One region of the Serratia sp. GW822-FHT06D09 genome, then DNA from elsewhere that is predicted to be linked to it. Evidence: predicted binding sites of a transcription regulator. Region 1 holds the regulator's gene; each other region holds the start of a gene.

Region 1 (4,085 bases):
AAGGCCGAAACCAGCATGCTGGCGACAAAACACAGGCCTAATTGCAGGGTGTTTTGCAAGGCGGCAGCTTTACCGGTGCCCTCCGGGAAGGGGGTCAACGCATTGGCTACCACGATAGGGTAAATGGCTCCGTTGACCAACGCCATCACGCAGAACGGAATTAACAACGTAGTGAGCGTGGGCTGAGTCAGGGTGGCAACCAGATATAATGCAACCATACTGACGCCATAAACTACCAACAGCCAAGGCAACAAGGTGTTGCCATTCATGCGGTTCAATGCGGTACGACAGCCATAGCCCCCTAATAAGAACGCCAGAGTCTGCGGCACATAGCTCAGACCGATGTCGTTCGGGCTATAACCCATATCACCAAGAATAAACGGTGAACCGGTCAGCCAGGCGAAGAAGCCGGCAGAACAGGCGGCAAAGATCATAACGTTGCCACTGAAGATGCGTGACTTTAATAGTTGGAAGAAACTGAGCGCGCTTTTCTTATTGTCGTCGGAAGGCACGGTTTTGGCGCTTTCTTTCAGCAGCAGCGTCGGCAATAGCAAAAGCACGGTAATGCCCAGCAACACGGCGAAAATGGCGCGCCAGCCCATGTGATTCAGCAACCAGGCACCCACCAACGGCGCCAGCGCCGGGGAAAGGGCTACCAGCGGCATAATGGTGGCGAACACGCGGTTAGCCTTGCCTTCGCGATAGCGGTCAATTACCAAGGCCTGCCAGGTAACGGCAGCCGAGCAAACCCCAATCGCCTGGATAAAGCGCAGCGACCAAAGTTGCACGGCATTTTGCACCCACAGCATGCCGAGGCAGCCGAGGGCAAACAGCGCCAGACCGATCAGCAACACCGGTTTACGGCCGAGGCGATCGGAAAGCGGGCCCCACAGCAGTTGTGCAAAGGCAAACCCGGCCAGGAAGATGCTCAGGCTGGCGCTGATTGCCCCGGGGGAAATCTGCAGATCTTGTTGCATCATGCCGAAAGCGGGCAGGTACATATCGGTGGCCAGGTAACCCAGCATGCTCAGGCCGGCAAGGTAGAACATAAAACCAAAGGAATTTCGCATGGTATTTCTCGTTAATATTTTATTGTCGCAGGTTTTTAGCGCCGGCAAGTGTATCCGGCTGGATCTCTGCTTGTGAAACGGTAATATTTGCGAGGTGCTGTTAAAAAAATTGAAGGCAAAGCTATGTGGTCTGAATATTCCCTGGATGTCGTCGATGCGGTGGCCCGCACCGGCAGTTTCAGCGCCGCGGCGCAGGAGCTGCATCGGGTACCGTCGGCGGTAAGTTATACGGTGCGGCAGTTGGAGCAATGGCTGGCGGTACCGCTGTTTGAGCGCCGTCATCGCGACGTGGAACTGACACCGGCGGGCGTGCTGTTTATTCAGGAAGCGCGTGGTGTCATCAAAAAAATGCTCGACACGCGCCGACAGTGCCAACAGGTCGCTAACGGCTGGCGGGGCCAATTGAAAATAGCGGTGGATATCATCGTTAAACCCCAACGCAGTCGCCAATTGGTGCTGGATTTTTACCGCCATTTCCCCGACGTCGAATTGCTGGTTCAGCCGGAGGTGTTTAATGGCGTATGGGATGCGCTGGTGGACGGTCGTGCCGATATGGCGATCGGCGCCACAAGGGCGGTGCCGGTGGGCGGCGGTTTCGCCTTTCGCGATATGGGAGATATGCGTTGGTTGTGCGTGGCCAGTCCGCATCACCCGCTGGCCGCGATAGAGGGGCTGTTGAACGACGATCAACTACGGCCCTTTCCGTCACTGTGCCTGGAAGATACCTCGCGCAACCTGCCCAAACGCGTGACCTGGACGTTGGACAACCAGCGCCGCCTGGTGGTGCCGGACTGGGCTTCTGCGGTGGACTGCCTGTGTGCCGGGTTGTGCGTTGGTATGATGCCCGCGCATCAGGTATTGCCTTTGGTGCAGCGCGGGGAGCTGGTGGCGCTACAGTTGCAACAGCCATTTCCCGCCAGTCCTTGTTGCCTGACCTGGCAGCAAAATACGCCGTCACCGGCTATGGCCTGGTTGCTGGATTATCTGGGAGACAGTGAAACCTTGAATCAGGAGTGGCTAAGCGAAGAATGACGCCGGAAACCGCGAGAGTGTCCGGCGTAGATAATTAGCGGCGATAATCGATGAACGGGCCGTCAGCGACCGAACGGCGCTCAACCAGCTTGGGATGAACCTCAATCACCTGCGACTCTTCACGCTTGCTGATGATGCGATCCAGCAGCATGGTGAAGGCCATCTCGCCCAAACGCTCTTTGGGCTGATGAATGGTGGTCAGTGCCGGGGTGAAGTAGCGGGCGTTTCGCACGTTATCGTAGCCAATCACCGATATGTCTTGTGGTACGCGCAGGCCAAGTTCATCGGCGGCGCAGATCGCCCCCATGGCCATGATATCGCCACCGCAGAAGACTGCGGTAGGACGTTGCTTCTGCGACAGTATCTGATGCATGGCCTTGTAGCCGGATTCCGGCTCAAAGTCGCCCTGAACAATCCACTCTTCACGCACGTCGATATTGGCTTCTTCCATGGCTTTTAAAAAGCCCTGATGGCGGCCGCCGCCGGTATTACGCGCCAGTTGGCCCGGAATGGCCCCGATATCGCGGTGGCCGCGTTCAATCAGGTAGCGCCCGGCCAGATAGCCGCCTTCAAAGGCGTTATCGATAATGGTGTCGGTAAAGTCACCGCGTGCGGCGCCCCAATCCATGACGACCATCGGGATATTGCGATAATCTTCCAGCATGCCGAGCAGTTGGTCCGGGTATTCCGAACACATGACTAACAGGCCATCGACGCGCTTTTGCGCCAACATCGCCAGATAGGCGCGTTGTTTGTCCAGATTGTTATGTGAGTTGCACAGGATCAGCGTATAGCCTTTGCTGTAGCAGCTGTTTTCCACCGCCTCGATCACTTCGGCAAAGTAGGGTGCTTCGCTCGATGTGGCCAGCAGACCAATAGATTTGGTGTGATTGACCTTAAGGCTGCGCGCCACGGCGCTGGGTGAATAGTGCAGCTCTTTGATCGCGGCGCCAACGGCCGCTTTTGTTTCTTCGGCGACGAAACGAGTCTTATTGATGACGTGCGAAACGGTGGTGGTGGAAACGCCAGCGCGTTTGGCCACATCTTTAATCGTTGCCATGTAAAGAATGACTCCTGAACTCACATGTTGCAGTATGTAAGTGTGATGTTAATCGTTTGCCTGCGTAGATCCTTCTCCAAAGAAGCGAAAACTGAGTTTTTAGTGTGTTGAAGTCGTCAGCGCTTGGTCAGGAGGGGCATTTTGCCGGTACACAGTTGTGAACTGCGAATTTTGTCCCATATTGAGCAAAAGGGGAAGAGGTAATCGGTATTATAAACTGGGAAATGATAACAAGATTTTATCGGCCAACTGTGGGAAAATGGTTTAACACATTAATTGTGTGCCTTTTACCCTTGGGAAACCCAATCTGAAAAGGAGTTGTAATGGATACCGATTTGAAAATGTCACTGTTCACCACCCTGGGTGCGCTGGCTGTGATTATCGCTTTTAGCTTCACCGCAGCATTGAACTGATACTCTTCAGTCAACCAGGCGCAGTTCGCTACGCCTGGTTGTATTTCCCCGCGTTACGCCAGATTTTCCTCCACAAATGCCCAGTTAACCAGTGCCCAGAAGTTTTCCAGGTAGGCCGGTCGTGCGTTGCGATAATCGATGTAATAGGCGTGTTCCCAAACGTCGACGGTAAGCAACGGTTTGTCTTCACCGGTCAACGGCGTGGCCGCATTCGACGTATTAACAATCGCCAGCGAGCCATCCGGCTTTTTCACTAACCAGGTCCAGCCTGCGCCAAAGTTTTTCACCGCGGCGTCGCTGAATAGTTCCCGGAAGGCGGTAAAAGAACCAAAAGCCTGGTTGATCGCGGCAGCCAATTTGCCCTGAGGCTCTCCACCGCCCTGAGGTGACAGGCAGTGCCAATAGAAGGTGTGATTCCATACCTGAGCCGCATTGTTGAAGATGCCGCCGCTGGAAGCCTTGATGATTGCTTCAAGGGATAATCCTTCAAACTCGCTGCCTTTCAGCAAA
Region 2 (4,085 bases), on a different contig from region 1:
GCAGGGGCAGCGTCAGCGGCCGGTGTATCTGCCGGATAACGGCGACGGTTGGTACTGCTTCTACAGCGGCCAATGGTTCAGCGGCGGCCAGGAGGTACTGCTGGAAGCACCGCTGGAGCGCTTGCCGCTGCTGGTACGTGCCGGTGCCGCGATACCTTTGTCGTCGCGATTGGCGCATGTTGACGTGACGGCGGACGATCGGCGCGAGCTGAAGCTGTATCCGCTCAAAGGCTGTGGCAGCGCTTCAGGGCTGTTATTCGAAGATGACGGGGAAAGTTATGGCTGGCAGCAGGGCGATGCGCTGTGGCTGCGCTGGGAGATGCTCAGCGACACTCAACGCATCATGCTGAACATCACTGCCGAAGGCCGGTTCAAACCGGCGTGGCAGACGTTGGCCTGCAGTTTGCCAACTGGAGAGACGCGAGAACTGTGGATTAACGGCGTGCCGCGCAGCCGTTTTACGCTGGAGTAGTAAAAGTTATACCCTAAATAATTGGAGTGGCATCAAGGCGGCAAGAACGCTCATCCCGACGAGCTTACTCAGGTAAGTGATTCGGGTGAGCGGGTGAAGCCAACACAGATGCGGCTTCAAGTATGACGGGATTATTCGGCCGCGCGTTTTTTGCGCGGCTTCTTGGCCACGGTGATGGTTTTCACCTCGCTTTCCACCCAGCCATCCTGCAGGCGGGTTTTCAGCAGTTCGCCAACCTGAGCCTGCTTAGTGGTTTTCAGCAGTTCGCCGCGCGGGGTTTGCGTCACGCTGTAGCCGCGGGCCAGCGTCGCCAGCGGGCTGACGGCCTCGAGTTGGCTGCAGGCGACGCCGAAGCGCTGGCGCAGGCCGTTAAGCTGGCGATCCCATGCCTGCTGCAAACGGTATTCCTGTTGCTGCACGCGTTGTTGGTAGCGGTGAATACGCGCCTGCGGTTGCATCTGCGCCAGCCGTTGCTGAGCCCGCTCGCTGCGACGCGAAGACAGACGCAGTTGGTTTTGCATGCCGTCTTCCAACCGACGTTGCAGTTTGAACAACAGCGTTTGTTGGCGCGCCAGACGCAGGTGCGGGTGCTGCTGCTGCAAACGGTGGTTGATGCGGGTGAACTGCTGCTGGCGCTGCGCCAGGTAGTAGTCCATCGCCATTTCCATCCGCTGTTGCTGTGATTGCAACTGACGCAGCAGTTCCAACTGATTGCGACTGACCAGTTCGGCAGCGGCAGAAGGGGTTGGCGCACGCAGATCGGCGACAAAGTCGGCAATGGTGACGTCGGTTTCGTGGCCGACGGCGCTGACAATCGGAATGCGGCTGGCGAAAATCGCCCGCGCAACGCGTTCGTCGTTAAAGCTCCACAGGTCTTCCAGCGAACCCCCGCCACGGCCGACGATCAGCACGTCGCACTCGTCACGGCGGTTGGCCGTTTCGATGGCACGTACAATCTGCAGGGGGGCTTCCGCGCCCTGCACCGAAGTAGGGTAGATAACTATGGGCAATGAAGGATCGCGCCGTTGCAGCACCTGCAGCACATCGTGCAGCGCCGCGCCGCTGGCGGAGGTAATCACCCCGACGCGTTTGGCCGGGCTGGGCAGCGGCTGTTTGAACTGTTGGTCGAAAAGGCCTTCGGCGCTCAGTCGCTGTTTTAACTGATCGAACTGCTGTTGCAACAGGCCGTCGCCGGCGGGCTGCATGCTTTCGGCGATCAGCTGATAGTCGCCGCGCGGCTCATACAGCGTGATGCTGGCACGCACCAGCACCTGTTGGCCATTTTGCGGGCGGAAGGTAGTACGACGGTTAGTGTTGCGGAACATCGCGCAACGCACCTGCGCGCGGTCGTCTTTCAGCGTGAAATACCAATGACCTGAAGACGGCTGGGAGAAGTTGGAGATCTCGGCGGAGAGCCAAATCTGGCCCATTTCCATTTCCAGCAGCTGTCGAACCGTCTGATTCAGGCGGCTTACGGTAAAAATGGAAGGCGAAACAGGTATCGACATGTGACCCAGATCAAATTTCAAAACAAGCACTTAATTGGTCGATACTACATGGCTGAAAAAGGTAATCAAGAGTTTTTGTGAGAAAGTGCTGGAGGCAACCGATTACGCTCTGTATAATGCCGCGGCAATATTTTATCTTTTTCACAGCCCACTCTGGTGAGATATTGCCCATGCTACGTATCGCGAAAGAAGCACTAACGTTTGACGACGTTCTCCTGGTTCCAGCTCACTCTACGGTTCTGCCTAATACCGCTGAGCTCGGCACCCAACTGACCAAAAATATCCGCCTGAATATCCCTATGCTGTCCGCAGCCATGGATACCGTTACCGAATCCGGCCTGGCCATCGCGCTGGCGCAGGAAGGCGGTCTGGGCTTCATTCACAAAAACATGTCTATCGAGCGTCAGGCAGAAGAAGTCCGCCGCGTGAAAAAACATGAAAGCGGCGTGGTAACCGATCCACAAGCCGTAACCCCTGCCACAACCCTGAAAGAAGTGAAAGAGCTGACCGCACGTAACGGTTTCGCCGGTTACCCTGTCGTCACCGAAGAGAACGAACTGGTCGGTATCATTACCGGCCGCGACGTCCGCTTCGTCACCGATCTGAACCAGCCTGTTACCGCCGTGATGACGCCGAAAGAGCGTCTGGTTACGGTGAAAGAAGGCGAAGCGCGTGAAGTCGTGCTGCAGAAAATGCACGAAAAACGCGTTGAGAAAGCGCTGGTAGTGGACGACAGCTTCCACCTGCTGGGCATGATCACCGTAAAAGACTTCCAGAAAGCGGAACGCAAGCCAAACGCCTGTAAAGACGAGCATGGCCGTCTGCGCGTTGGCGCAGCGGTGGGTGCAGGTGCAGGTAACGAAGAGCGCGTTGATGCGCTGGTCGCCGCCGGCGTTGACGTGCTGCTGATCGACTCTTCGCATGGCCATTCCGAAGGCGTATTGCAGCGTATTCGCGAAACGCGCGCCAAATACCCGGATCTGCAGATCGTGGGCGGCAACGTGGCTACCGCAGCCGGTGCCAAAGCGCTGGCTGACGCCGGCGTCAGCGCGGTCAAAGTAGGTATCGGCCCTGGCTCCATCTGTACTACTCGTATCGTAACCGGCGTAGGTGTACCGCAGATCACCGCCATCGCCGATGCGGTTGAAGCGCTGGAAGGGACAGGTATCCCGGTCATCGCCGACGGCGGCATTCGCTTCTCCGGTGACATCGCCAAAGCTATCGCGGCCGGCGCATCCTGCGTAATGGTCGGCTCCATGCTGGCGGGTACCGAAGAATCACCGGGCGAAATCGAGCTGTATCAGGGCCGTTCGTTCAAATCCTACCGTGGTATGGGTTCACTGGGCGCGATGTCCAAAGGCTCTTCCGACCGTTACTTCCAGACCGATAACGCCGCCGACAAACTGGTGCCGGAAGGTATCGAAGGCCGCGTGGCTTACAAAGGCATGCTGAAAGCGATCGTACACCAGCAAATGGGCGGCCTGCGTTCTTGCATGGGCCTGACCGGCTGCGCCACCATCGACGACCTGCGTACCAAGGCTGAATTTGTTCGCATCAGCGGCGCCGGTATTCAGGAAAGCCACGTGCATGACGTGACCATCACCAAAGAGTCACCGAACTACCGCATGGGTTAATTTCAGGGGCTGCGGCCGGCGCATTTGTTCGCCGTCCGCTGCTCGCATTGCTCATTGACTTTATGTCAACTGCGCATGCTGTGCTGCGGGCGACCACCAACTGTTTGGCCTCGCCGACTGAAACTGTCCTAACGTTTTAGATTTTCCTTTTTCTCTGTTGCTGGAATTCGCCTCACATGACAAAAAATATCCATAAGCATCGCATTCTGATTCTGGACTTTGGTTCGCAATACACCCAACTGGTCGCCCGCCGCGTGCGCGAAATCGGCGTTTACTGCGAGCTGTGGGCCTGGGACGTTAGCGAAGAGCAAATCCGCGAATTCAATCCGAGCGGCATCATCCTGTCCGGCGGCCCGGAAAGCACCACCGAAACCAACAGCCCGCGTGCGCCAGAATACGTGTTCACCGCCGGTGTACCTGTGCTGGGCGTATGCTACGGCATGCAGACCATGGCAATGCAGCTGGGCGGCA
Region 3 (4,085 bases), on a different contig from region 1:
TGGTGACGTTGCTCAGCATCAGCAGGCCAACGTACATCAGCGCCGGTGCGGTCGCGTAAACCGGCACCAGATAAGACAACGGCGACAGGAACAGGATCAGCAGGAACAGCAAACCGACTACGGTTGCTGTCAGACCGGTTTTACCGCCCGCAGCCGTGCCCGCTGCGGATTCGATATACACCGCCGCCGGGGCCGCACCGACCAGACCAGAGAAAATGCTGCTCAGGGAGTCCGAAGTCAGCGCCTTGCCGCCGTTGATGATTTGCCCGTCTTTATCCAGCAGGTTGGCCTGACCGGCCACCGCACGGATAGTACCGGTAGCGTCAAATACCGCGGTCATCACCAGCGCCAGCACGCTCGGCAAGACCACCGGCTGCAATGCGCCCATGATATCCAGGCTGAAAATCAACGAATTGCCGTTGGCATCCGCCAGGCTTGGCATCGCGAATAAGCCCTGGTATTTCACCGCCGGGTCAAACACCAACCCCACCACCGAAATAGTGATGATCACCAGCAGGATACCGCCGGGAACGCGCAGTTTTTCCAGCCCGAAAATCACCGCCAGCCCGAGCAGCGTCATCACTACCGGGAACGAAGTGAATGCGCCCAAAGCCACCGGCAGGCCGTCCAGTGGGTTTTTCACCACCAGGCCAACGCCGTTAGCCGCGATCAGCAACAGGAACAGACCAATACCGATGCCGGTACCATGAGCGACGCCCATCGGCAAATTGCGCAGGATCCAGGCGCGAATACCGGTTACCGAAATAATGGTAAAAAGCACCCCCATCAGGAATACCGCCCCCAACGCCACCGGAATGCTGATGTGTTGGCCCAGCACCAGACTGAACGCCGTGAAAGCGGTCAGGGAAATTGCACAGCCGATGGCCATCGGCAAATTGGCCCATAACCCCATCAGCAACGAACCGAGACCCGCCACCAGGCAGGTGGCGACAAACACCGCCGTTGGCGGGAAGCCGGCTTTGCCCAGCATGCTCGGCACCACGATCACCGAGTACACCATCGCCAGGAAGGTAGTTAGCCCCGCCACCACTTCCTGACGCACGGTGCTGCCGCGCGCAGAAATATTAAAATAACCATCAAGCCCGCCTTTTGGTTTAACGGCGTTATTCGCTTGAGAATTCGACATGTTGCTGTCCCCTGTGTTTCATTGCCAGCCCGTTTAAAGAGGCTTGTTATTCCGCCCACGCATGTTCATTAGGGTAACGTTTGCTTTTCTGCCCTTTGCTCACGTCGCCAATGGGCGTCGCATCAAAGGCAAACGTTTAACTCACAGTGAATGGTACGGGTAATTTATGGTGGTTTATTCAAGGCAAACGATTATCCAGCCTTCCATACCGTCTGATCAACCAAAGATCGCGCCAATTTATGCGGAAAAGCACTGGGATCAATCATTATCGAAAATACGGTATTTGTCTCATAGGTAAATCCGATGGGAGCGCCCCCCTTTCGGAGGGCAAAACGACTACTGAGCCTGGGCCGCCTTTTCATCCATGTACATCAGTTCCCAGATGTGTCCGTCCAGATCCTGAAAACCGTGGCCGTACATAAAGCCATAATCCTGCGGCTGATTATAGGTATTGCCGCCGGCGGCGATCGCTTTGCGCACCAGATCGTCCACCGCTGCCCGGTTAGGCTGCGACAGGCATATCAGCACTTCGGTCGCCTTTCTGGCATCGCTGATCGGGTTCGGGGTGAACATTTTGAATTTGTCGTGGGTCAACAGCATCACATAGATGCTGTCGCTGACCACCATGCAGGCGGCGGTGTCATCGGTAAACTGTGGATTAAAGCTGAAACCAAGACGAGTGAAAAACTCGATGGATACGGGCAAATCGCCCACCGGCAGGTTAACAAAAATTTGCGTAGCCATGGGCTACCTCCGACGAAGAGTGACCTCATCGAGTATAGCCCACCCGCTCATTTCAGCAGGTCATAAGGCCCGCCCTGCTCCAGCGCCCGTTGGTAGGCCGGCCGCGCATGGATACGCTGGAGATAGTCGCGTAGCTTTGGACAGCCATCCAATGCGCCACGTGCCGCCATCGCTTCCAGCGGAAAACTCATCTGGATGTCCGCCGCGCTGAATTCATTGCCGACAAACCAGGTGCTTTTGGCCAGGTGCTGTTCAAGATAGTCGCGGTGCGGAGCAATCTGTTTATCCAGATACTCCCGCTGTACGCCTTTGCCAATAGCCCCTGCCACTGGTCGTAACAGCCAGGGAATGGGCGGCTGGCCCAAACGGCTAAACACCAGCTTCATCACCAACAGCGGCATCAGTGACCCTTCGGCATAATGTAGCCAGTAACGATACTGTTGCCGGGCATGATAGTCGGTGGGGATAAACTGCCCCTGCGCATCGTAGGCTTCCTGCAGATATTCAATAATGGCGCCGGACTCCGCCAGCGTCAGATCGCCATCGACAATCACTGGCGACTTGCCGAGCGGATGGATCTTTTTCAACTCCGCAGGCGCCAGCATGGTTTGCGGATCGCGCTGATAGCGCTGCACCTGGTACGGCACTCCCAATTCTTCCAGAAACCACAGGATGCGCTGCGACCGCGAGTTATTTAGATGGTGCACGATAATCATGGGGCTTCTCCACTCTGTTGCCACACCCGTTATATGTCGAGGCTTCTGGTTAAAGGGTAGTGGTGAATTATCCCATCTGCCAATAAGGTCATCTGTCGCTCAAATTTAAATCAATAAATTTGACAGAGATACTCAAAACTCTCCGATTTTCTCTTTGGGCATGACGGCCTATTATCTAACACATCGAGAGAAAACAGCCTCTCACCTAAAAAATACCCTGAGGATTGAATCATGAAAAACATCAAATTTTTTGCTACCGCTCTGCTGCTGACTACCGCTTCTTTCGCCAGCGTTGCCGCTGACCAACCCGCTAACCAGCCTGCGGCCGGTGCCCAGAAAATCGGTGTGGTGTCCGTGAGCGGCGCTTCTAACCTGAGCACGCTGGAAAATGAACTGGCCAGCAAAGCCGCTGCATCCGGTGCCAGCTCTTACCGCATCATCTCCGCCGGTGGCCAGAACAAACTGTATGGCACCGCAGAAATCTTCAACTGATCGTCAGACAGTAAACTGACGGAAGAAAAAAGCCCCGCAAGGGGCTTTTCTCGTTTCTAGCGAGCATCAAACCTCGCCGCCAGCTTCTGCAGCCGAAATTGTTCGATCATGAAATCAACAAACACTCGGGTTTTGGTCGGCAGGAACTTGGTGGTGGGGAAATACAGGTGCACGCTGCCGCGATCGACATACCAGCCCGACAATACCCGCACCAGTCGACCGCTTTCCAGATAAGGCAAGGCGTTCGGCATGGCGATCAGCGCGATCCCCAACCCCATTTCCGCCGCCTGCGCTGCAGCATCCGGTTCATTTACCGTCATTTTGATTTCCATCGACGGCGCTCGTTGTTCATTCTCCGCATTACGCAGCGGCAGATTACGGATCCGCCCGGTTTGCGGTGAGCGGATAAAAATGCCCGCATGATTCATCAACTGTTCCGGCTGCCGGATGGCAGTGTTGCGCTGCAGATACGCTGCAGAAGCCACCAGGATGCCGTGGGCTGGAGCCAGTTCACGTGCAATCATGCCCTGCGCCAATTCGATACCGCCCCCCATTGCAGCATCAAAATGCTCACCAATCAGATCCACTTTACGGTTGTCGAAATGCCAGTCGGGGACAATTGCCGGGTACCGCGCCAGAAAGTCGGGCAGCATCGGCATGACAAAATGCAGGCCGAACGCCGTCCCCATGCTGACCTTCAGCGTGCCGGCCGCCACCCCGCCGCCGCTGCTTACTCCTTTTAATGCGCACTGGATCGACAACAGGCCGCCGCTGACCTCCTGCAAAAAACGCTCGCCCTCTTCGGTCAGGATCAATTTGCGCGTATTGCGCTGGAAAAGCCTTACCCCGACGATCGTCTCCAGCTTGGTCACATTCTTCCCGACGGCCGCAGAGCTGATGCCCAGCTTGCGTCCGGCCGCAGAAAAGCTGCCGTTCTCTGCGCTGCAAACAAAACATTCCAGATGGCCCAGCATGGTTTCCCCTGT

What was found. The regulator PurR, encoded in region 1, represses purine synthesis genes. The targets are predictions, from matches to a motif close to CANGCAAACGTTTGCNTG.
Region 2: guaB (IMP dehydrogenase) is a predicted target of PurR. The motif match lies at 2,072-2,089, and genes of this name have one in related genera.
Region 3: AC1RKG_RS11425 (NCS2 family permease) is a predicted target of PurR. The motif match lies at 1,273-1,290, and genes of this name have one in related genera.

Annotation. Positions count from the first base shown of each region.
Region 1 covers NZ_JBXALO010000001.1:211,102-215,186, forward strand. Annotated here, with positions in the region: gene punC (purine nucleoside transporter PunC) at 1-1,070, opposite strand, end outside; gene punR (DNA-binding transcriptional activator PunR) at 1,194-2,102, shown strand; gene purR (HTH-type transcriptional repressor PurR) at 2,137-3,162, opposite strand; gene cydH (cytochrome bd-I oxidase subunit CydH) at 3,486-3,575, shown strand; gene sodB (superoxide dismutase [Fe]) at 3,629-4,085, opposite strand, start outside.
Region 2 covers NZ_JBXALO010000015.1:51,059-55,143, forward strand. Annotated here, with positions in the region: gene AC1RKG_RS23600 (glycoside hydrolase family 31 protein) at 1-472, shown strand, start outside; gene xseA (exodeoxyribonuclease VII large subunit) at 604-1,980, opposite strand; gene guaB (IMP dehydrogenase) at 2,151-3,614, shown strand; gene guaA (glutamine-hydrolyzing GMP synthase) at 3,791-4,085, shown strand, end outside.
Region 3 covers NZ_JBXALO010000004.1:86,717-90,801, reverse strand. Annotated here, with positions in the region: gene AC1RKG_RS11425 (NCS2 family permease) at 1-1,147, opposite strand, end outside; gene AC1RKG_RS11420 (VOC family protein) at 1,484-1,891, opposite strand; gene AC1RKG_RS11415 (glutathione S-transferase family protein) at 1,939-2,607, opposite strand; gene bhsA (multiple stress resistance protein BhsA) at 2,839-3,099, shown strand; gene AC1RKG_RS11405 (LysR family transcriptional regulator) at 3,156-4,073, opposite strand.